DNA from 4 places in the Arthrobacter sp. Marseille-P9274 genome. Region 4 is predicted to be linked to each of the others. Evidence: riboswitches for the same ligand, from Rfam matches in the RefSeq annotation. Region 4 holds a riboswitch; each other region holds the start of a gene.
What was found. Region 4 has a riboswitch for S-adenosylmethionine ahead of OC550_RS17355 (methylenetetrahydrofolate reductase). Riboswitches for the same ligand answer to the same signal wherever they lie in the genome.
Positions count from the first base shown of each region.

Region 1 (5,268 bases), on a different contig from region 4:
CCGTGCGGGCGTTGCGCCAGTGCCGGTCGAAGTTCTTCTTCGTGCTGGTGCCCGAGGCGGAGAGCGCGTCGAAGATGTCCGAGGTGGCGCGGGTGGCGAGGTCGGTCAGGACCACCTGGGCCTGGGCGCTTTCGAGCTCGGCGAGGTCGTTGAGGTGCTCTTCGCGCTCGAGGTCGCCGAGGAACGCGGCTTCGTACGCGCGCTGCAGTGCCTGGGCGGCGCGCTCGACGGTGGCTTCGGCTGCGTAGCCGCGGGCCGAGACCTCGCCGATGACCTGCAGGATCTGCGGATCCTCGCGGAAGGAGTCGGCGTTGCCGTGCGAGAAGATGCGCGTGCGGTTGCGGACTTCGGTGGCGATGTCGCGCTCGGCGGCCTTGATGCTGCCGGCGAGGACGGCGAGCAGGACGACCTGGTAGAACGCGGTCTGGTACTTGAAGCGGGTGTCGAAGTCGATGACGTTCTCGGCCTCGACCACGGCGTCCTTGAAGGTGCTGGTGCCGGAGCCGGTGGTCTGCTGGCCGAAGCCGTCCCAGTCGTCGGAATGCGTGACGCCCGGCTGGTGCGCATTGACGACGGCGATGACCTTGACGTCGTTGTCCGTGCGCTGGGCGAAGGTGTCGATCCAGTCGGCGAAGATGCTGCCGGTCGAGTAGTACTTGGTGCCGTTGACGCGGAAGCCGCCGGTGGCCGAGTCCGGGTCCGGGCTGACCTTGGTGATGACGTCGCCGATCTTCACGCTGCCGACCTCGGTCCACGAGTTGCCCGCGATCTCGCCGTTCACGAAGCGCTCCAGCCAGACCGCGCGCTGCGGACCGGAGGAGACCAGCCGGTCCTCGACGAAGGCGAAGTGGCCGCGCAGCGCCTGCGGGATGTTCGAGTCCGCGGCGGCGAGCTCGGTCAGCAGGCGGAACAGCTGCGGCAGGGTGGCGCCGGCACCGCCGTCGGCCACCGGAACGCGCACGGCGCCGAAGCCCGCCTTGGTCAGCTCCTTGATTTGGTCGAACGGCAGCTGGTGGTCCTGCTCGCGGGCGCTGGCACCCTCGGCGATGCGCGCGAAGATCGGGCGGAAGCGGTTGGCAAGAGTCTCGTAGTCGGTCTCGGCGGCGTGCGTGGTGTGCGTGGTTACGGAGGTCATGACGGGCCTTTCGTTGTTGCGGGAATTTGGAAGTCTGGCGGGTCAGACGGCGGCGGGCGCCGGCTTCTGGACGGGCTTCGGAAGTTCAGCGTCGGCGGACGCGCGGACCTTGTCTGCCCGAGCGGGTTCGGGGTTGGGAAGTACGACGGCGGCGCGGCCGGTGCGCAGGGCCAGGAACCTTGCGGCCGTGAACAGGAGGGCGATCACGACGGCGGCTGCCGCGGCACTCCCCCAGCCCGAAGGCCAGGCACCGTTCAGCCCCAAAAGGGCGGGCAGCGTCGTCGTTAGTTGGCTGGTGAGCAGGGTGGCCCAGCCGGTGTAGGCGGTGAGCGCGGACTTGCCGAGGGCGAGGAGCAGGAAGAACAGCGTCCACAGCACGGCCCAGCTGGCCCACAGCACCGCGGAGAACGGGTCGGCGGCCAGGTTGGAGACCGCGTAGACCACCGCGAGCGCGGCGACGAGGACGCAGAACCAGCCGACGCCGGCCGAGCCGAGGTCGAACAGCGAGTTCAGGCCGACGTACGTGTAGGTCAGGCCGAAGAGGACGACACCGGCGGCGCTGAGCAGCTCGGCCGGATCGCCCGCGGCGGTCACGGCAATCAGGGTGGCCAGGATCAGCTGGAGGCCGCCGATGAGCAGGTTCAGGGTGCCGCTGTCGCGCGGCGGTATGCGTCCGAGCAGGGCCAGACCGTTGGTCAGCAGTGCCACGCCGGAGAGGATGAGGCAGATGAAGGACATGGGGAGGTTCCGTCTGTGCGGGAGGGCTCACGTTTGAGCCGGCTCGATGCTTGCCGGAACACGGTTGTGCCCGGCCGGATCTTCACCTGGGGCACCCCACCACGAAGAGGGTTGCCGTCCAACCAGCCAGGGCTTCGCGTTGGAACTCGTGATCTGTTGCAAAGGTATGCCGCGCCGGCGGCTGGCGGCAACGGTTTCCGGCGAACATGACGGAAGGTCACGTCCTGTTACCCGCCGCGCGGGTGAAGGTTGCAGGGGCTTGCCAGGTAGGCCCGCGGTCCGCTAGTGCAGCTGAGCGCCGGCCGGTCTCGCCGGGACTTCATTCACTGCAGCGGCCCTGCCGGCCGGCGGCGTCCAATCAGGCGAGTCCCTTGTCCTTGAGCCAGGCGGCTGCGGCGTCACGGGGGTTCTGCTTCGCGTCCCCGGAGACCTGCTCGTTGAGCTGCATGAGGTCCTCAGTGGTCAGTACCTGCGAGACCTTGTTCAGGATGTCCCTGGCCTCGCTGCCGACGGTGTCGGTGCGGATCAGGGGAAGCACCTGCTGGGCCGCGAAGAGGTCCTTGGTGTCCTTCAGCGCGACCAGCCTGTTCGCCGCGATCGACGGGGAAGTGGTGAAGATGTTGGCGGCCTGGACCCGGTCGTCCAGCAGCGCCTGGAGCGTCAGCGCCCCGCCGCCGTCGCTAAACGGGACAAACTCCTTCGGGACACATCCATAAACTGCCTCAAGCCCCGACAGTCCCTGCGGACGCTCCTGGGCCTCGGGCGGCATTCCGAGGGCAATACGGTCACAGATTTTGCCCAGGTCCTCGAGGGATTCCAGTCCGTGCTTGTCCGCAGTCTGTTGCGTGACGACGAGCGCGTCTTTGTCCTCCGCGGCAGCCGGTTCCAGTACCGCAAGCCCCTTCGGCAGCTTTCCGGGCAGTTCCTTCATCACTTCTTCGGCGCTCCGCGCTGAGGTGCCCTCGTCCAGATAGCGCAGAAGATTGCCGCTGTAATCGGGCACCAGGTCGATGGAGCCGTCCTGCACTGCCCGGGCGTAGACCTCGCGGGAGCCAATCCGCGGTTTGGTTGCCGCGGGAAGGCCTCCGGCGTTCAAAGCCCCTGCATAGATCTCGGCGAGGGTCTCGCTCTCCGGGAAATTCGCCGATCCCACGAGCAAGGGCGCCTGGGACCCGGCCGCCCCGGCGCTGGCTTGTCCGTCCTCGAACGGACTGGCGCTGCAGCCGACCATGCCCAGGACGAGCAGGAGCCCGGTGATCAGAACCGCTGGAAGCCTGACGGTGTTCCGCATGGAAGTGTTCCTTAGAGGTAGGTCCGCTGTGCTCACAGGCTAGACGACTGAAAGCGGCGCAACCAGAATCCGCAGGTTTCTTGCGCGGGTTGTTGGCAGATTAACCGGCAGAGGTTCAGCACCCCGGAAACGACATCGCCCCGGGCGCCTAGGCTTCCCGGGGCAATGCCGCCGCCCCTTCGCGGGAGGGGCACAAAGGAACGGGTCTGGGGGTCGGCCCCGCTCCGCGGCCGGGCCGTCCCAAGGAGGACGGGCGATCCGGCACACTCTGAGTCTGCCTTCCGCGGCGCCGGCGAACCAGATTCCAGTTCTGGGGATGGGAGGAACCCCCAAATGAGTGGCTGCGGGCGTTCATATGCTTTGCTATGCCAGCGGACCGGTAGATTCCGGACGGTGACCCGAACGCGTGTCCGGAGCGCCGCCGTCGTAATTTTCACTATCCTGAAGGCTGGTTTCCCGCTCCCCCCACGGACGCACCGGGTCCTCCGCGGGCGGCCTGCGACGACAAGGAAATGCTGACTAGATGATGGCGAGTGCAGCCGGTTCCGGCGGAGAGCCCGACAAGCCGCGGAACCGTGTATCCGATGCCGTCCTGCGGTCGGTGGGTTTCCTATCCTTCTTCGACCGCTTCGGCACGCCGCCGATGCTCGTGGTGCTGGCTGACCGGACGGGCCTGTCGCTCGGCCAGGCCGTCCAGCTGGTGGCGGCGTATGCGCTGCTTTACGCCATCGGGCAGCCGGTGTGGGGGCTGCTGAGCGACAGGTTCGGCCGCCTGGCGATCCTGCGTACGGCGTTGGCAGGGGTCCTGGTCGGGTCGGTGGCCAGCGCGCTGTCCGGCAGCTACGTCCCGCTGCTCCTGGCGCGGGCGTTCACGGGGCTGATGGCCGGCGCGCTGTATCCGACCCTGATGACGATCCTCGGCGATACGCGGACCGGGATCGAGCGGGCCCGCGGGCTGTCCGACCTGCAGATCTATTCGTCGCTCGGGACGACCATCGCGGCCCTCGCCACCGGCACGCTGGCCGCGCTGGTGGACTGGCGGCTGGTGTTTGTGCTGCCGGCCGTAGGCTGCCTGGTCCTGCTGATCCTGCTGCGCGGGTTGGAAATCGACGGGCACTCCGGGCGCGGCGGCGTCCGGCTGGGGCACGCGTTCTCGCCCTCCGCCCTGGGCATCTACGGGCTGGCGGTCCTGGAGGGCGCCGTGCTCATGGGAATCCTGACGTACATCGTCCCGGCCCTGCAGCACGCCGGGGTTGGGGTCAGTCTGGCCGGCATGCTCGCCGCAGGATTCGGCGTCGGAGTAATCCTCGGGGCCCGCATCATGCGCCGGCTGGTCCAGGGGTTCACCCGCACCCAGCTCATCGCCATCGGAGGAGCCGTGCTAGTCACTGCGTTCCTGGTTTCGTCGCTGTGGCACGTCCCCGCAGCGTTAACAACGACGGCGGTGCTTGTCGGCGTTTCCAATGCCGTCCTTCACTCCTCCATGCAGGGATGGGCCACCGACATCGCCCCGCAGGCCCGTGCCACGAGCGTCGCACTGTTTGCCGGCTCGCTGTTCCTCGGCAGCTCGCTGCAGAACTTCGTCACCGCCGGGCTCGCCGACGACCGGCAGTACGGCACGATCTTCCTCCTCGGCCTGGTGGCGAGCATCTTCCTGACGGTTATCGCCGCCCTGGGCCACGCCTCCTGGAAGCAGAAGCAGACCTGAGCCAGCCGTTAGTTGATGGCACGTGTCGGGAAATTCGCGCTAAGTACGACGGCGATCTCCCGCGCCTGGGCGAGGTCCTCACCGGGCCCTGACCCTTCTATGCCGCGGCTTCCTCTCCTGTCCTACACACGACCCATTTTCGAGTGCGCTGAGAAGATGCGCTCGATAGCGTTGATTTATGGCAGTCAGGACGTTCGAAGCGACTCGGGAAGCCGCGGGCTTCCTCGCTTCGATGCGCGACGAACTCCAGGAATTCGCGTCCGTCTTCCGTCAGGAGGCCGTCCTGCAGAGCCCCGGAGTCCTGGCGGAGTGTGTGGGGCTGTTCGAGGATCTTTCGAGGACCGTCGAGCAACTGCAGTTGACCGGCGCGCATGCCATCGAGCAATTGGGCGTGTC
Region 1 covers NZ_CAMPOV010000001.1:814,592-819,859, forward strand. The annotation lists gene OC550_RS03665 (acyl-CoA dehydrogenase family protein) at 1-1,135, opposite strand, end outside; gene OC550_RS03670 (AmiS/UreI family transporter) at 1,178-1,873, opposite strand; SAM riboswitch class IV at 1,915-2,027, opposite strand; gene OC550_RS03675 (ABC transporter substrate-binding protein) at 2,232-3,164, opposite strand; gene OC550_RS03680 (MFS transporter) at 3,688-4,872, shown strand; gene OC550_RS03685 (HNH endonuclease signature motif containing protein) at 5,051-5,268, shown strand, end outside.
Region 1: it holds a riboswitch for S-adenosylmethionine, as region 4 does, so the genes downstream of both, OC550_RS03670 (AmiS/UreI family transporter) here and OC550_RS17355 (methylenetetrahydrofolate reductase) in region 4, are expected to answer to the same signal.

Region 2 (5,268 bases), on a different contig from region 4:
GAGCATCCGGGCCGCCCGCGGCGCGAGAGCGGATCGCGGGAGGTGGCCGAACACCCTGCCTGCGCCGTATGCATGCCCCACAGCCGCCGGCTTGGCAAGATAGATCCATGCAGAGCGAGACCGTGACGACCGGGGCGATGCCCCGCACCCGCAAGTACTACCGGGCCGAGATCCTGATCGTGCTCGGCCTCTCGCTGGGCCAGTCCGCCGTCTACTCCATCGTGAACCTGGCCGACAAGATGACCCGCGGCCCGCTGGCCTCGCAGACCACGTCCCTGAACCCGGTGCTCAACGAGCGCGAGTTCTTCGACCTGCTCTACCAATTGCTCGGCATCTTCTTTGCCCTCGTGCCGGTGGCGCTGGTGGTGCTCCTGATGACCTCGCCCGGCAAGACAGCCTTCAGGAAGATCGGTTTCACCTTCTCCCGGCCGGGCATCGACTTCGGCCTCGGCTTCGGCCTGGCCGCCCTGATCGGCGCCGGCACCCTGGGCGTCTACGCTGCCGGACGGGCCCTGGGAATTACGACGGCGGTGGTCCCGGCTGCCCTCGACCAGTACTGGTGGACGGTTCCCGTGCTCATCCTCTCCGCCCTCCGCCACGCCGTCCTGGAGGAAGTCGTCATGGTCGGCTACCTGTTCGACCGGCTGGCCAAGCTTGGCTGGGGGACCTGGACCGTCATCCTCACCAGCGCCGCGATCCGCGGCAGCTACCACCTCTACCAAGGGATCGGGCCCGGCGTCGGCAACTTCCTGATGGGCCTCATCTTCGGATACGCCTACACCCGGACCCGCCGCGTCATGCCGCTCGTCGTCGCCCACGCCCTCCTCGACATCGCCGGCTTCGTCGGCTACGCCCTCCTCGGCCCCGCCATCGGCATCGGCAACTGACCCACCCCATCCGCTCCCGCACCGACTCACGCAACCCCGCGGCGGGCTCAGCCGAAGCGGCCCGCTCCGTTTTGGCAGCGAGCTCCCACTCGAACTGGAGCCGCGCGGCCAAAACGGAGCGTCATACCAAGCCGGAGCGGAAGACGCACGAAACAGTTGCCGCTACATATTGGTCCAGCTCTGGCTCCAACGATCCTGTGGGAGTCCCGCCTGGCGAAGGAGGGAGACCAAGCGCGGCGGCTCTTGGGAATCGGGCTGCCAGATGTCATCCCACATCCAGCGGGAAACCCGAATACCGGTGGCCCTGATGCGATCCTCACGCTTCTTCTCCCGAACAACTGCACCTGCGGGGGTGTCGCCCTTCAGATAGGCGTCCCGGGAGTACTTGACGGCCCCGTCGAACTCGCCTGCCAGTTTTTGGAGCGGCCAGAAGAAGTCCAGGATTCCGACCCTACTGCCCTGCGGATCATCGACCGGCCACTGCAATTGCGGTTCCGGAAAGTGATTCACGTACATGAGAGCCCTTGAGTAGGACTCGCCGGCAGACTGCGCCGCCCCATTGGTAAAGGCCAGCACCTTCTCGACCCGGCGCCGTTTCGCAGGGGGCAGCATCGAAGCCAGAAACCGGAGCCGCTCAACGTCGAGGGCAGCAAGGCCGTGCCGGTCGTCGACTCGAAGGACATGGTCCATTGCAGGCACGGCTTCCGCGAAGGGGCTGTTGGCGGCGATATCTATGACCGTCTGCGCTCGGGATGTCACTATATAGCCGCCATATGTGGTCAGCGGCTCAAGAAGCACGCACTGCTGGACGGCCACTCCCGAGCGTGTGCGTCCATGCGTACCATCGCGTGCCAGGACGTACACCAGGGGCGATCGGCGGATTACCGGAATGCCCCATAAAGCGGCGGCGGATTGCCGGATCAGTGCCCGGTCCCTCCTCCCGGTCCCGACAACAGCGTCGATGCGGACCCGCTGTTGCTCCCACCACGGCAGTTCTTCGAACGGCGCCGCCTCTGCATACACGCCGCGGCGGAGCCTAATGAGCTTTCCGATTCTGGCCTTGACCGCCAGCGCATGCCGGTCCTGGCCTGCTATTTCGACGTCTCGGGAATAGATGAGTCGCATGCCCACAGCCTGCCGCCAGACAGAGCGGTAGGTGCATGGTCATGTCCGGGTCTGTGGATCCCGAGAGCCCCGGCGATCCTGTGTAGGCAGAATGCAAGAGGCTCCGTTTTGGTTGCTCCGCTCCAGTTCGAAGCGGAGCAGGCAACCAAAACGGAGCCTCAGGCAGAAAAGGGGCGCGGGCGCCGGGAACTAGAGCTCGACGATGCCGTTCGGGGTCTCGAAGCGCACGGACATGATGCCCGGCGTGCCGTTCGGTGCCGTCCAGGCGACCTTGATGTCGTCCAGGAGCGCGTCCACCGGCGTGCCCAGCCAGTCCGCCACCCGCGCCGAGGAGCCGGCGATGGTCAGGCCGATCAGCTTGGCGGTCGCATCGTAGGCCTTGGACGGATGCAGGTCTTCCGTGCCCTCGTCCCAGCGCAGCATGTACGGCACCTGCGGGTCCGCGATCAGGCCCTTGATGCCGATCTGCTGCCAGGTCAGCTCCCGGCCGTCGGGGAACTTGCGATTGCCCGGGACGGCATGCCGGCCCAGCCTTTCCTCGAACGGCGCGAGGTCGTCGACCTCAACGCACCAGCCCATCCAGCCGCCGCCGGCCTCGGACCGGGCGCGCACCGCCTGGCCGAAGGGTGCCTTGTCCGACGCCGGGTGGGCCAGCACCTCGACGACCTCGAGATAGTGGTGGTCGGCAAGGGGGAAGATCGTGTTCCGGGTGCCGAAGCGGGGATGCACCCCGCCCTTGACTGCCTCGATGCCTAGGGCCGAGGCAATACGCTCGGTGGTGGCAGCCAGGCCATCGGGTTCACATGCATAGGAAACGTGGTCGAAACGCATAACTCATCTTGGCATTTTGTGATGTGCCTCTCGACTTAGGGTGGCCTAAGCTACATTCACACGCCGTCACATACTTGCCGATCCGCAGGCCTTCGCCGAACCTTGATACAGGTCATGAGTGCCAGCATCGAGCCCCGGCTTGCTGGCCGGCAACCCTCCAACCGCGGTGGGGTGCCCCGGGTGAAGACCTGGTTTCCGCCACCAGGCGCGAAGCAAGCGCGGGTCGCAACCTGCAGCCACGCCACCGGCGGCCGCAGTGCTGACCCCTTCATATCAGCGAGGGAGTTGCAGTTATGTCCAACAACTGGTCATTCGAAACCCGTCAGATCCACGCCGGCCAGGAGCCGGATGCGGCAACCGGAGCCCGGGCGCTGCCGATCTACCAGACCACATCGTTCGTCTTCCCCAGCACCGACAGCGCGGCCGACCGCTTTGCGCTGCAGGAGCTGGCGCCCATCTACACCCGCATCGGGAACCCCACGCAGGAAGCCGTCGAAACCCGCATCGCCAGCCTCGAAGGCGGCGTCGGCGCGCTCCTGTTGTCCTCGGGCCAGGCCGCGTCCACGTTCTCCATCCTGAACTTGGCGGAGGCCGGAGACCACATCGTTGCCAGCCCGAGCCTCTACGGCGGCACCTACAACCTGTTCCAGAACACGCTGCGGAAGTTCGGCATTCAGGTGACCTTCGTGGCGGACCCGGACAACCTGGACCAGTGGCGCGCGGCCGTGCAGCCGAACACCAAGGCATTCTTCGGCGAAGTCGTCTCGAACCCGCGCCAGGATGTCCTGGACATCGAGGGCGTCAGCGCCGCCGCCCATGAGGCCGGCGTGCCGCTGATCGTCGACAACACCCTGTCCACCCCGTACCTGATCCGTCCGATCGAATGGGGCGCGGACATCGTCGTGCACTCCGCCACCAAGTACCTGGGCGGCCACGGCAGCGCCATCGCCGGCGTCGTCGTGGACTCGGGCAACTTCGACTTCGCCAAGGACCCGGAGAGGTTCCCGGGCTTCAACACCCCGGACGAGAGCTACAACGGCCTGGTCTTCGCCCGCGACCTCGGCGTCGGCGGCGCGCTCGGCGCGAACCTCGCCTACATCCTCAAGGCACGCGTCCAGCTGCTGCGCGACCTGGGCTCCTCGGTGGCACCGTTCAATGCCTTCCTCATCGCCCAGGGCCTGGAGACCTTGAGCCTGCGCGTGGAGCGGCACGTTTCCAACGCGCAGCAGGTGGCGCAGTGGTTGGAAAAGAACGACGCCGTCGAGTCCGTTGCGTACGCGGGGTTGCCTTCCAGCCCGTGGTACGACCGCGGCCGCAAGTACGGCCCGAAGGGAACCGGGGCCATCATCGCCTTCGAGATCTCCGGCGGACTCGAAGCCGGCAAGCGCTTCGTCGACGGACTGGAACTCCATTCGCACGTGGCTAACGTCGGTGACGTACGCTCGCTGGTGATCCACCCGGCGTCGACCACGCACGCGCAGCTGTCGCCGGAGGCCCAGGCCGCCGCCGGCGTCACCCCGGGCCTCGTCCGGCTCGCCGTCGGCATTGAACACATCGACGACATCATCGCGGACCTGGAAGCCGGTTTCCGCGCGGCCAAGGGCGCAGCCTAGGCGCTTAGAGATGAAGGAATCACGGGCATCACTTTGACAACACTGCAACCACAGGAATTGCTGAACACGGCAGCGGACGGCATCTTGCGCCACGCATCCATCGGAGCCCTGGAATTCGAGACCGGCGGCTATCTGCCGGAGGTCGTCCTCGGTTACGAGACCTGGGGCACCCTGAACGAGGATGCCTCCAATGCCGTGCTCATCCAGCATGCCCTGACCGGCAGCACGCATGTTGCCCGTGGAGTCTCCGACGAGCCGGGCTGGTGGGATGCGCTGGTGGGCCCCGGGGCAACCATCGATACCGACAGGTACTTCGTGGTGGCTGCCAACATGGTTGGCGGCTGCTACGGATCCACTGGCCCGGCATCGCCGGGACCGGACGGACGTCCCTGGGGCTCCCGCTTCCCGATGGTCACCGTCCGTGATTCGGTCCACGCCGAAGCCCGTCTCGCGGACCTGCTCGGCATCCGCCGCTGGCACGCGGTCCTCGGCGGATCCATGGGCGGGGCACGGGCGCTCGAATGGGCCGCGACCTATCCCGAGCGCACAGCCCGCTGCGCCGTGATTGCCTGCGGCGCCGCCAGCACGGCGGAACAGATCGCCTTCGCCCAGGCCCAGGTTTTGGCCATTCGGCTCGACCCGAACTTCAACGGCGGCGACTACTACGAGGGTCCGGCCCCGGTGGACGGCCTCGGCATTGCCCGCCGGATCGCGCACATCAATTACCGCTCCGAGCCGGAGTTCGAGTACCGCTTCGGCCGCAACGCCCAGGGCGCCGAGCAGCCCTTCGGCAGCGTCACCGCCGCCGGCCG
Region 2 covers NZ_CAMPOV010000001.1:955,667-960,934, forward strand. The annotation lists gene OC550_RS04300 (CPBP family intramembrane glutamic endopeptidase) at 108-887, shown strand; gene OC550_RS04305 (hypothetical protein) at 1,050-2,012, opposite strand; gene OC550_RS04310 (VOC family protein) at 2,202-2,843, opposite strand; SAM riboswitch class IV at 2,954-3,068, shown strand; gene OC550_RS04315 (bifunctional o-acetylhomoserine/o-acetylserine sulfhydrylase) at 3,137-4,456, shown strand; gene OC550_RS04320 (homoserine O-acetyltransferase) at 4,490-5,268, shown strand, end outside.
Region 2: it holds a riboswitch for S-adenosylmethionine, as region 4 does, so the genes downstream of both, OC550_RS04315 (bifunctional o-acetylhomoserine/o-acetylserine sulfhydrylase) here and OC550_RS17355 (methylenetetrahydrofolate reductase) in region 4, are expected to answer to the same signal.

Region 3 (5,268 bases), on a different contig from region 4:
TCGAGGTAGCCGTCGAAAAAGATCCTCGCCACCTGCCCCTCCTGCGCCCTGTAGGTGCCGCCCAGCGTGGCCAGCCGTTCCACGCGTTCGGGCGCCGCGGCGGCCAGCGCGAATCCCACGCGCGCCCCGAAGGAGTAGCCCGCCACCGCTGCACTGGCGATCCCCTCCGCGTCCAGGACGGCCAGGACGTCGCCGACGACCAGCGGCATCCGATAGGCGTCGGCGTCGTGCGGCTTGCCGCTGCGGCCGTGGCCCCGCAGGTCGGTCCGGACCACGGTGAAATCGCCGGCCAGTGCTCCCACGTACCCGAGCCCGCGCCAAATCGCCCGTGACAGCGCGGAACCGTGCAGGAGTACGACGGCGGGCCCGTCCCCAGTGACGTCATAAGCGATCGGCGTTCGGTCCACGGAGTTTAGGGCGTTGGGCATGGTCCAAGTCTAGGCAGGCCACCGCCGCTGCCCGTGCCGCACCGGCGGGAAGGGCGAAGATGGCTGCACTCGGCCCCGGCGCGGGCGGTTCAGCCGCGCCGGAGGAGAGATGCCCTTCAGGCCCGGCGCAGACGTCTCAGCCAGCGCCGGAATCCACCGCCGCTGCGGACGACCCCCGGATGCTGGTGGCCCTCCTGCTCGAATGGGTCGGAGGCATCGTCCGGGAGGACGCCGCCCTCCCCCGCTCTGACGTGGGCGGTGCCGGGACCGGGAATCTGTGCCGCGGCCAGGTTCGGCATCACCGGATCGTCTCCCGAGCCGTGCAGCGGCAGCGGGCCCATGCCCTCCGCCCGCTCCGTTCCGTACGCGCCGCGGGTGCTTCTGTCTTTGCGTGCCATGGCCATCTCCTCCAGGGAGCCCGTAGCACCATTGTCGCCCTCGGGCCGCCGAACCGGAAGTGCCGGAAGGCGGCAGGCGACGTACACAGCCCTACACCGGACTCTCGGCGAACTGCCCCACCTGCCACGGGTCGATGGCCGGGACCGCCAGCTTGCGGTACCCCTCGACGTTCCGGGACACGATCGTCAGGCAGTGCTGCACGGCCGTCGCCGCGATCAGCGAATCAACCGCCGTGACCTCGGGATGCCCCGCCATCGGCGCCCAGGCCATCGCGACGTCCAGGTCGACCGGCAGGATAAAGCCCGAGAAGCGCGACGCCAGTTCGCCGAGCCAGGCGCCGCCGTCGTCCGACCCCCCGGCGTCCTGGCTGCCCAGCAGATGGAGCTCCGCCACGGACAGCGCGGAAATGTAGATGCCGAGGTGCCGGCGGCGCTGCAGGAAATCGACGACCGCCGGATGCGGCTCCGCGCGGCGCACTTCGGCGACGACGTCGGTGTCCAGCAACAGGCCCGAGGGACCCCTCACAAGCCCGCCGCGCGTGGCGTCCGCGCATCCTGCCGGACCGGGAGGCCGGCGGGCCCGAGCAGGAAGTCGACGAATTCCTGGCGTACGGCCGTTACTTGTTCGTAGTCGGCAAGGCTCATCACGCGCAGGCCGGCGTGGGCAGGATTAGGTGTACTCATGGAAGCGGTGCCGGGCACCGGTCCTTTCACGTGCTCTTGCCCGCACCATTTGCCCGTGGGCGAATGCAGGCCGCTTCGTCATCCGAACCACCCAGAGAGCGTGGGGTTGGTACGCGGCCAAGTCGGAGCTTAGCGGCCGCAATTCCTGAAGCTGAAGCGAGTATAACCAGAGCTTGTGCCGCCAGTCACGGGCCGTTTCGTCACCGGAAGTAACACGGCCCAACATCCCGTTACGAGGGGTAACGGGCCTACAACAAATTGTTTACTTCGCAGCAACCGTTTGGCTATGTGCATGCAGGACCCTATAGTTGGTACTGCTTCACGAGATGTGATCCGCAGCACACCGGCTCGCCGGGCGCTGCAAGGCTCCGACCGGTCACACACCAACCCCATGTTCGCGGGTGGTTCGGATGACGAAGCGGCCTGCATTTCACAGGACAACGAGGTTCTGAAGGGGACTCGGTGCGGGCAAGAACAACCGGAGAGAACAAGAATGATGAGTGCATATCCAATAGAAAAAGACAGCCGCAGCAGCAACCGCGAGCGCACAGTCCGTCTCAGGGACAACACTGTCCTGGACGAGTGGGTCGAGGTTGCCGTCCATATCGAGGCTGAGCTAAGCCTGGTCCAGTTGTGCCAGGACGGCGAACAGAAAATGCTGTACTCCGAGGACATCGGCGCCGTGCTGGAAGCGGCCATGGACTCGGACGGGTCCGCGCTGTGGTGCGAAAAGTACTCCAAGCTGCTCATTCCCAGCACCCGTCCGGGCGCGGGCAACCGTTTCTTCTCGCTGCGCAGGATGTTGAACGACGACGGCGGACCGCGGGACTGCAGCTAGCGCACCTTACGCCGCGGTGCTGCGTCCGCTCCTTGCTGATGGCGTTTCCCGCCTGCCCGGATACGGGCGGTCCGGCGGAACGTGCGCAAACTGTCGGACCCGGCTGATAGAAGTTGAGCATATGAGCCGCCCGCCGGCCCGGGGCCCCCGACAGGGGTTTCGGCGCCGGCGGGACCAACTTCTCCTCCAGGAGGCACCGTGTTCCTGCTCGATCCGCTGGCGCCCGGCGCGCCCCGGGACCTGATCTTCACCGCGAGCGACCTGGTGGTGGCCGCCCAGTGCGAATACCAGCTGCTGCGGAAGCTGGATGAAAAGCTCGGACGCAACCCGAAGGCGGAGTTCCCGCCGGACGAGATGCTGGCGCGCACGGCCGAGCTGGGCGACGTCCACGAGCACCGCGTGCTCCAGGACTTCCGGGACACTTTCGGCGCCGGAGTAGTGGAGATCGCCGAGATCGCGGGCTATACCAGGCCGCTGCTTGAAGCCAAGCATCGCGAATCGATCGCCGCCCTGCGCTCCGGTGCGGACGTGGTGTTCCAGGCCTCCTTCTTCGACGGCAGCTTCCACGGGCGTTCGGATTTCCTGGTCAAGGAGGAGGACGGCGGCTCGCCCCGCTACGCGGTGTATGACTCCAAGCTAGCCCGGCACGCCAAGGTCACGGCGCTGCTCCAGCTGGCGGCCTACGGCGACCAGCTGCTGAAAGCCGGCATCTCCCCCTCGCCTACCGTGACCCTGGTGCTGGGCGACGGCTCCCGCAGCGACCATAGCCTGCGGGACCTGCTGCCGGTCTTCCGCGAGCGCCGCAGCCGCTTCCTGGAGCTCACTGCAGCCCACCGGGCCCAGCCTGCCCCCGTGGCGTGGGGAGACGAGCGGCACACGGCGTGCGGGCGCTGCGACTACTGCGCCGAGCAGGTAGCACTGCACCGGGACGTGTTGCTGGTTTCCCGCATGAGCCCGGCCCGTCGCCGCCGGCTGCGGGACCTGGGCGTCACCACGATCGACCAACTGGCGGCCATGGAGCTGCCCCCGGGCGAGGCCCCGGACGGCGTGCTGGCCCGGCTGCGCGACCAGGCGAGGATGCAGACCGGTGCAGTGGAACCGGACGGAGCCGTGCAGTACTCGGACGGCGACGGAACCCGGCACCGCCTCGCCTACCGGGTGCTGGCAGCGAACGCGCTCGGGACTCTCCCCGCGCCGAGCGAGGGAGACATCTTTTTCGACTTCGAAGGGGACCCGCTCTGGCAGGACCAGGCCGGGACCTGGGGACTGGAGTACTTGTTCGGGGTCATGGAGAACCCGCCGTCTCCCGGAGCCGCCCCGCCCTTCCTGCCGTTCTGGGCCCACAGCCGCGCCGAAGAAGGAAAGGCACTGGCCGAATTCCTTGACTACGTGGGCCGGCGGCGGAGGCAGCATCCGGACCTGCACATCTACCACTACGCCAACTATGAGAAGGCCGCGCTGCGCCGGCTCTCGCTGCAGCACGTCATCGGCGAGGACGCCGTGGATGCCCTGCTGCGCGAAGGCGTGCTGGTCGATCTTTACGACGTGGTGCGCAACAGCCTGCGGATCTCCGAGAAGTCCTACAGCATCAAGAAGCTCGAGCCCCTGTACATGGGATCGCACCTGCGCTCGGGTGACGTCAAAGATGCCGGCGGGTCCGTCGTCGCTTACGCCCTCTACTGCGAAGCCCGGGACAGCGGCCGGCACCAGGAAGCGGATGCGATCCTGGCCAGCATCCGCGACTACAACGAGTACGACTGCCTCTCGACGCTCCGCCTCCGCGACTGGCTGTTGGATCGGGCCGACGAGCGCGGGATAGCACGGGCACTGACCGCGGAGCCGGACCCCGGCCCGGAACCTGAGGAACCCTCGCCGGACGAGGCGCGGCTGCTCGAGCACGTAGCGGCCGCCACCGAGCGTGCGCTGCACGCCGGCGGAGAACTGACACCGGACGAGCAGGCCGTTGCGATGGTGGCGGCGTCCGTGGGATACCACCGCAGGGAAGACAAACAGTTCTGGTGGGGACATTACGACCGGCTGAATGCGCCGCTGGCGGACTGGTGGGAATCCCGGGACATCTTCACGGTGGAATCCGGCGAGGTACTACAGGACTGGGCAAAGCCGACTGCAAGGTCAAACCCCGTTCGGCGGCTCCGTCTTACGGGCAGGCTGGCGCCCGGTTCCACCATCAAGGAAGGGACGACGGTCTGCCGGGTCTACGACCCGCCGGCCCCTGCGCACCTGGACGGGCAGGACAACGGCGTCAACTACCGTACCTATTGCTTTCGCAGCGAGGTCCTTGGCCTCGACGCCGAGGACGGAAAGGACGTGCTGCTGCTCCTCGACCGGCTGCCCAAGGGCGCCGAGGAGTACCCGGACTTCCCTTTGGCGCTCACTCCTGACCCGCCTCCCAACACCAAGCCGTTGCGGGAGGCGTTGGCCGCCCTGGCCGCCGAGGTGGGCCGCAGCCTTCGGCAACTTCCACCCCAGCCTGCGCTGGACCTCCTGCGGCGGCTCCCTCCGAGGCTGGGCACTCTGCCGGAGCTGCCGGCCGTCGGCGAGGGGCCGGACGCCTACATCGAGGCCATCCTGGCTGCGGTGGAAGACCTCGACCGCTCCTACTTGGCTGTCCAGGGCCCGCCCGGTTCCGGCAAGACGCATGTAGGGGCCCACGTCATCGGCCGGCTGGTGGAGCGCGGCTGGAAGGTAGGAGTCGTTGCCCAGTCCCACGCCGTCGTCGAACACATGATGACGGCTGCCGTGGACAAGGGCGGCGTCCCAGTGGACCGGGTGGCGAAGAAGTCCAGCGGCAATCCGGTTCCCTGGGGCCAGGCAACGGACATGGATGTGGCCCGCCTGCTCGACGGACCCGGGGGCGCCCTGGTCGGCGGGACGGCGTGGACCATGACTGGCAACAGCG
Region 3 covers NZ_CAMPOV010000001.1:2,670,565-2,675,832, forward strand. The annotation lists gene OC550_RS12385 (alpha/beta fold hydrolase) at 1-428, opposite strand, end outside; gene OC550_RS12390 (hypothetical protein) at 545-826, opposite strand; gene OC550_RS12395 (PIN domain-containing protein) at 918-1,352, opposite strand; gene OC550_RS12400 (hypothetical protein) at 1,349-1,510, opposite strand; SAM riboswitch class IV at 1,538-1,661, opposite strand; SAM riboswitch class IV at 1,828-1,991, shown strand; gene OC550_RS12405 (hypothetical protein) at 2,007-2,348, shown strand; gene OC550_RS12410 (TM0106 family RecB-like putative nuclease) at 2,547-5,268, shown strand, end outside.
Region 3: it holds a riboswitch for S-adenosylmethionine, as region 4 does, so the genes downstream of both, OC550_RS12405 (hypothetical protein) here and OC550_RS17355 (methylenetetrahydrofolate reductase) in region 4, are expected to answer to the same signal.

Region 4 (5,268 bases):
ACAGCACCGCCCCCGCCATGATCAGCCCGCCCAGCGCACCGCCCATGCCGTGCTGGTTCATGGCGGCGCCGATCGGCGCGATGAACGCGAAGCTGGAGCCGAGGTAGCTCGGGATCCGGCCGGCCGTGATGACCAGGAAGAGGATCGTGCCGATCCCCGAGAACAGCAGGGTGGTGGACGGCGGGAACCCGGTGATCAGCGGCACCAGGAAGGTGGCGCCGAACATGGCGACCACGTGCTGCGCGCCGATCCCGATGGTCCGGCCCCAGGTCAGCCGCTCCTGCGGGGAGACCACCGTGCCGGGCGCAATGCTCCTGCCGTCGCCGTGCAGTTGCCAACGGAAGGGGGAGGACTTCTCGGTCGTGCTCATGGAGGGCCTCTCGGGACGTGGGAAGAGCTTGGTCTGGAAGCATCCTACTGCCGCCGGCCCTTCCCGCGCGCCCGAGCTGTGGCGCCGCTCCCGCGCCCGCCCTAGGGCCGGGTCAGCCGATGACCCCGTCCACCAGCGCCTTCGCCTCGGCCTGCACCTGCTTCAGGTGCTCGTCGCCCTTGAATGACTCGGCGTAGATCTTGTAGACGTCTTCGGTGCCGGACGGGCGGGCTGCGAACCACGCGTTTTCGGTGGTGACCTTGAGCCCGCCGATCGCGGCGCCGTTGCCCGGTGCCTCGGTCAGCTTTGCCGTGATCGGCTCGCCGGCCAGCTCGGTCGCCGTCACGTCGGAGGCGGAGAGCTTGCCGAGGGCGGTCTTCTGTTCCCGGGTGGCGGCCGCGTCGATCCGCGCGTACGACGGCGCACCGAACTTCGCGGCCAGCTCACCGTAGAGTTCGGACGGGGACTTGCCCGTGACGGCCTTGATCTCCGAGGCCAGCAGGGCCAGCAGGATGCCGTCCTTGTCCGTGGACCACGGCTGGCCGTTGAACCGGACGAAGGACGCGCCGGCGGATTCCTCGCCGCCGAAGACGCCCTCGCCGGAGAGCAGGCCGGGCACGAACCACTTGAAGCCGACGGGAACCTCCACCAGCTTGCGGCCGAGGTCCGCCGCCACGCGGTCGATCATCGAGGACGAGACGAGCGTCTTGCCCACCGACGCGCCCGCGGGCCACTGCGGCCGGTGCGTGTAGAGGTACTGGATCGCCACCGCCAGGTAATGGTTCGGATTCATCAGCCCCGCATCCGGGGTGACGATCCCGTGGCGGTCCGCATCGGCGTCGTTCCCGGTAGCAATCTCGAACTCGGCGGAACGGCCGATCAGCGACGCCATGGCGTAGGGCGAGGAGCAGTCCATGCGGATCTTCTCGTCCCAGTCCAGCGTCATGAACGCCCACTGCGGGTCCACTGTCGAATTGACCACCGTCAGGTCCAGGTTGTGCCGCTCTCCGATCGCGCCCCAGTAGTCCACCGAGGCACCGCCCATCGGGTCCGCGCCGATGCGGACGCTGGCGTTGCGGATGGCCTCCAGGTCCAGCACCTGCGGCAGATCGTCCACGTAGTTGCTGAGGAAGTCATAGGTCCCGACGGCGCCTGAGAACTGGGCCTGGCCGAGCGGGATCCGTTTGACCCCGCGCAGACCCGACTCGAGCAGCTCGTTGGCGCGGTTGGCGATCCAGCCCGTGGCATCCGAATCCGCCGGGCCGCCGTGCGGCGGGTTGTACTTGAAGCCGCCGTCCCCGGGGGGATTGTGCGAGGGCGTGATGACGATGCCGTCGCCCTGCCCGTCCGGGTTTGCGGTGTTGTGCTTGAGGATGGCGTGGCTGACGGCCGGCGTCGGGGTCCAGCCGGTCCTCGAATCCACCCAGACGGTGACGCCGTTGGCGGCGAGGACCTCCAGCGCCGTGTTCTGCGCCGGGTCGGAGAGGGCATGGGTGTCCTTGCCCATGAACAGCGGACCGGCGATGCCCTGGCCGGCCCGGTATTCCACGATCGCCTGCGTGATGGCGGCGATATGGTCCTCGTTGAAGGAACCCTTCAGGCTGCTGCCGCGATGGCCGGACGTGCCGAAGGCCACGCGCTGCGTCGGCTCCTTCGGATCGGGCTTCACGTCGAAGTACGCGTCGAGCAGCGCGGTCAGGTCAACAAGGTCGCTGGGTTGGGCCACTGTGCCCGCACGGTTTGCCATGCCCCAAGCATGCCAAACATCACAGACCGGGAACCGGGTCCGTCACCAGAAGTTCACAACATTACGACGGCGGGCGGTCGGCCCGGCCGGACGATGTTGCGCCGGATGACGGCGGACTTGCCGTTCGTGACGAAACATTCCGTGCCGGGGAGCAACACTTCGACGCATCCCGTGCAGGTTTGCCCTTCAACGCCCGTCGCTTCCTAGAGTGGACGCATTAGCCATCCAGAGCGGCCGAGAGATCTGGCTCGTTGACGCCGCAGCAACCATCCGGGTAAGCCTCCGAGAGGAGACGGACCGGAACGGTGCTACCGCCAGGACCGATGGAGACGCGCCAGCGACACCACCAGGGCCTTCACCTGCCCGGCGTGGAAAACGGCTGGTCCTTTCAGCAGCGCAGCGGCGCACTCCCTCGGCACGACCGAGGAGCGTACATGACCCTGGCAGCACGGACAGCCGTCCCGCCGTCGTTGTCCTACGAGCTGTATCCGCCCGCCAACGCGCAGGCCGAAGCCACGGTGCTTCGGGCCATCGAGGAGCTTGGCGGCACCCATCCCGACTACGTTTCAGTGACCTACAGCGGCACGCCCGAACGGCGCCGCGCCTCGATCCAGCTGATCGAGCATCTGGTGGGCGCCACCAGGCTGCGACCGCTGGCACACCTGACCTGCGTCGGGGAGACCCGCGAAAGCCTGGAGCTGCTGGTGTGCCAGTTCGTCGGGCTGGGCGTGCGCGGCGTGCTGGCGATGCGCGGGGATCTGCCAACCGACCCGGAGACGTTCCGCGGCGACCTGCCCTTCGCGCGCTACCTGGTGGAACTGATCCGCAGCGTCGAGTGCCGGCATTCCGCGACACTGGCCGGCGGCCGGATGGCCGTCGGGGTGGCCGCCTACCCGAACCGGCATCCGGAGTCCCCTTCCTTCGAGCACGACGTCGAGGTGCTCGTCTCGAAGGAACGCTCGGGGGCCGACTTCGCGATCAGCCAGGTGTACTTCGACCCGGCCCACTACGTCCGCCTGGTGGCCGCCGCCCGCGCGGCCGGCGTGACGATCCCGATCATTCCCGGGGTCATCCCGATGTCGAGCGTGCGCCGGCTGGAGCGGCTGGCCGTGATGACCGGCGTCCGCCCGGATCCGGCGCTGCTGCACCGGCTCGAGACGGCGTCCTCGGACGCCGAGCGGCGCCGGATCGGGGTCGCCGCCGCCGCGGAGCTGGCCCGCGCCGCCTTCGATGCCGGGGCGCCCGGCGTGCACCTGTACACCTTCAACGATGCGCGCGCCTCCATCGAGGTGGTCGAGGCGCTCGACCTGCCCTCCACCCGCACCCTTTCCGCTTCCGTACCCGCCTGAACCCGCATAAACCCGCCCGACAGGAGAACATCATGACCGCCAAGAACACCTTCCCCGCCGCCACCATCCTGGGCTACCCGCGCATCGGCCCAAACCGGGAACTGAAGAAGGCCCTCGAAGCCCACTGGAGCGGCAGGCTCGACGAGGACGGCCTGCTCTTCGAGGCCCGGAAGGTCCAGGACCGGACCGTCCGCCGCCTGGTCCAGCTCGGCCTGGACGCCGCCGATTCCTCCATTCCCGCCGACTTCGCGCTCTACGACCAGGTCCTCGACACCACGGCCGCCCTCGGCGCGCTGCCGTCCCGTTTCGCGGACCTCGCGGATAGCGACGGCGGCGTCGGCACCGCAGCGTCCTTCGTGCTGGCCCGCGGCTACGGCGAACGCGCGCCCCTGGAGCTGACCAAGTGGTTCGACACGAATTACCACTACCTCGTGCCGGAGATCGGCCCGGAAACCCGCTTCGCCGCCGTCGCTCACCAGTTGGCCGGGATCATCCGCCGGCAGAAGGACCGCGGCGCCGTGCTGCGGCCGGTCCTCGTGGGCCCGGTGACCTACCTGCTGCTCGCCAAGGCGGAGGACGGCGCGCCCGAGGGCTTCGACCCGCTGACCCGGATCGACGACGCCGTCGCGGCCTACGTGGGGATCCTCGGCCAGCTGGCCGAGGCCGGCGCCGAGTGGGTGCAGCTCGACGAGCCGGGCCTCTCCACGGACGCCGGCGCGGCGCTGGCCGCTCCCGGCGGGCTGGTGGAGCAGGTATACCGGAAGCTGGCCGAGGCCCCGGTGGCCGCCGCGGGCCGCCACGCGAACGGCCGCCCGGCCCTGCTGGTCACCACCGGGTACGGCACCGCCGGGGATCCGGCCCGCGCCGGCGAGGCCCTGGCCGTGCTGGCCGCCGTCGGCGTCGAAGCCGTCCACGCGGACCTGGTCCGCGGCGCGCTGCCCTCCGCCGAAGCGCTGCGCGCGCTCGGTGGCACCCGCTTCGTCGCCGGTATCGTGGACGGCCGCAACGTCTGGCGGAACAACCTCTTGTCCTCGCTGGACGTGCTCGAGGACCTGCAGGCGCAGTCCGGCGCGGCCGTCTCGGTCGGCACCTCCACGTCGCTGCTGCACGTGCCGCACGACGTCGCCGCCGAGTCCGCGCTTCCGGCGCACCTGCCGGCCTGGCTCTCCTTCGCGGACCAGAAGGTGCGCGAGGCGGCGGCGCTGGCCCGCGGCCTGGCCGGAGGCCGCCCGTCCATCGCCGCGGAACTGCAGGACGCGGAGGCGGCCCTGCGGTCACGCGCCAAGTACGACGGCGTGCTGTCGCCGGCTGTCCGGCAGCGCACCGCGGCGCTGGGGGAGGAGGACTTCACCCGGGGCCCGGCCGAGCGCCGCGCCGAACTGCAGCAGGCCAAGCTGGGGCTGCCGGTCCTGCCGACCACCACGATCGGCTCCTTCCCGCAGACCGGAGAGGTCCGCCGCGCCCGTGCCGCCGCACAGAAGGGCAGCATCGCCCAGGCGGAGTACGAGCAGTTCCTCAAGGACGAGATCGCCCGCGTGGTGGCATTGCAGGAGGAACTGGGGCTGGACGTGCTGGTGCACGGCGAGCCGGAGCGCAACGACATGGTCCAGTACTTCGCCGAGAACTTCGACGGCTTCGCGGCCACGGGCAACGGCTGGGTCCAGTCCTACGGCTCGCGCTGCACCCGGCCCTCCATCCTCTGGGGCGACGTGTCCCGACCGGCTGCGTTCACCGTTCCCTGGACCAGCTACGCGCAGTCGCTGACCCGGCGGCCGCTGAAGGGCATGCTCACCGGCCCGGTC
Region 4 covers NZ_CAMPOV010000002.1:895,827-901,094, forward strand. The annotation lists gene OC550_RS17345 (uracil-xanthine permease family protein) at 1-370, opposite strand, end outside; gene pgm (phosphoglucomutase (alpha-D-glucose-1,6-bisphosphate-dependent)) at 483-2,117, opposite strand; SAM riboswitch class I at 2,336-2,447, shown strand; gene OC550_RS17355 (methylenetetrahydrofolate reductase) at 2,552-3,466, shown strand; gene metE (5-methyltetrahydropteroyltriglutamate--homocysteine S-methyltransferase) at 3,499-5,268, shown strand, end outside.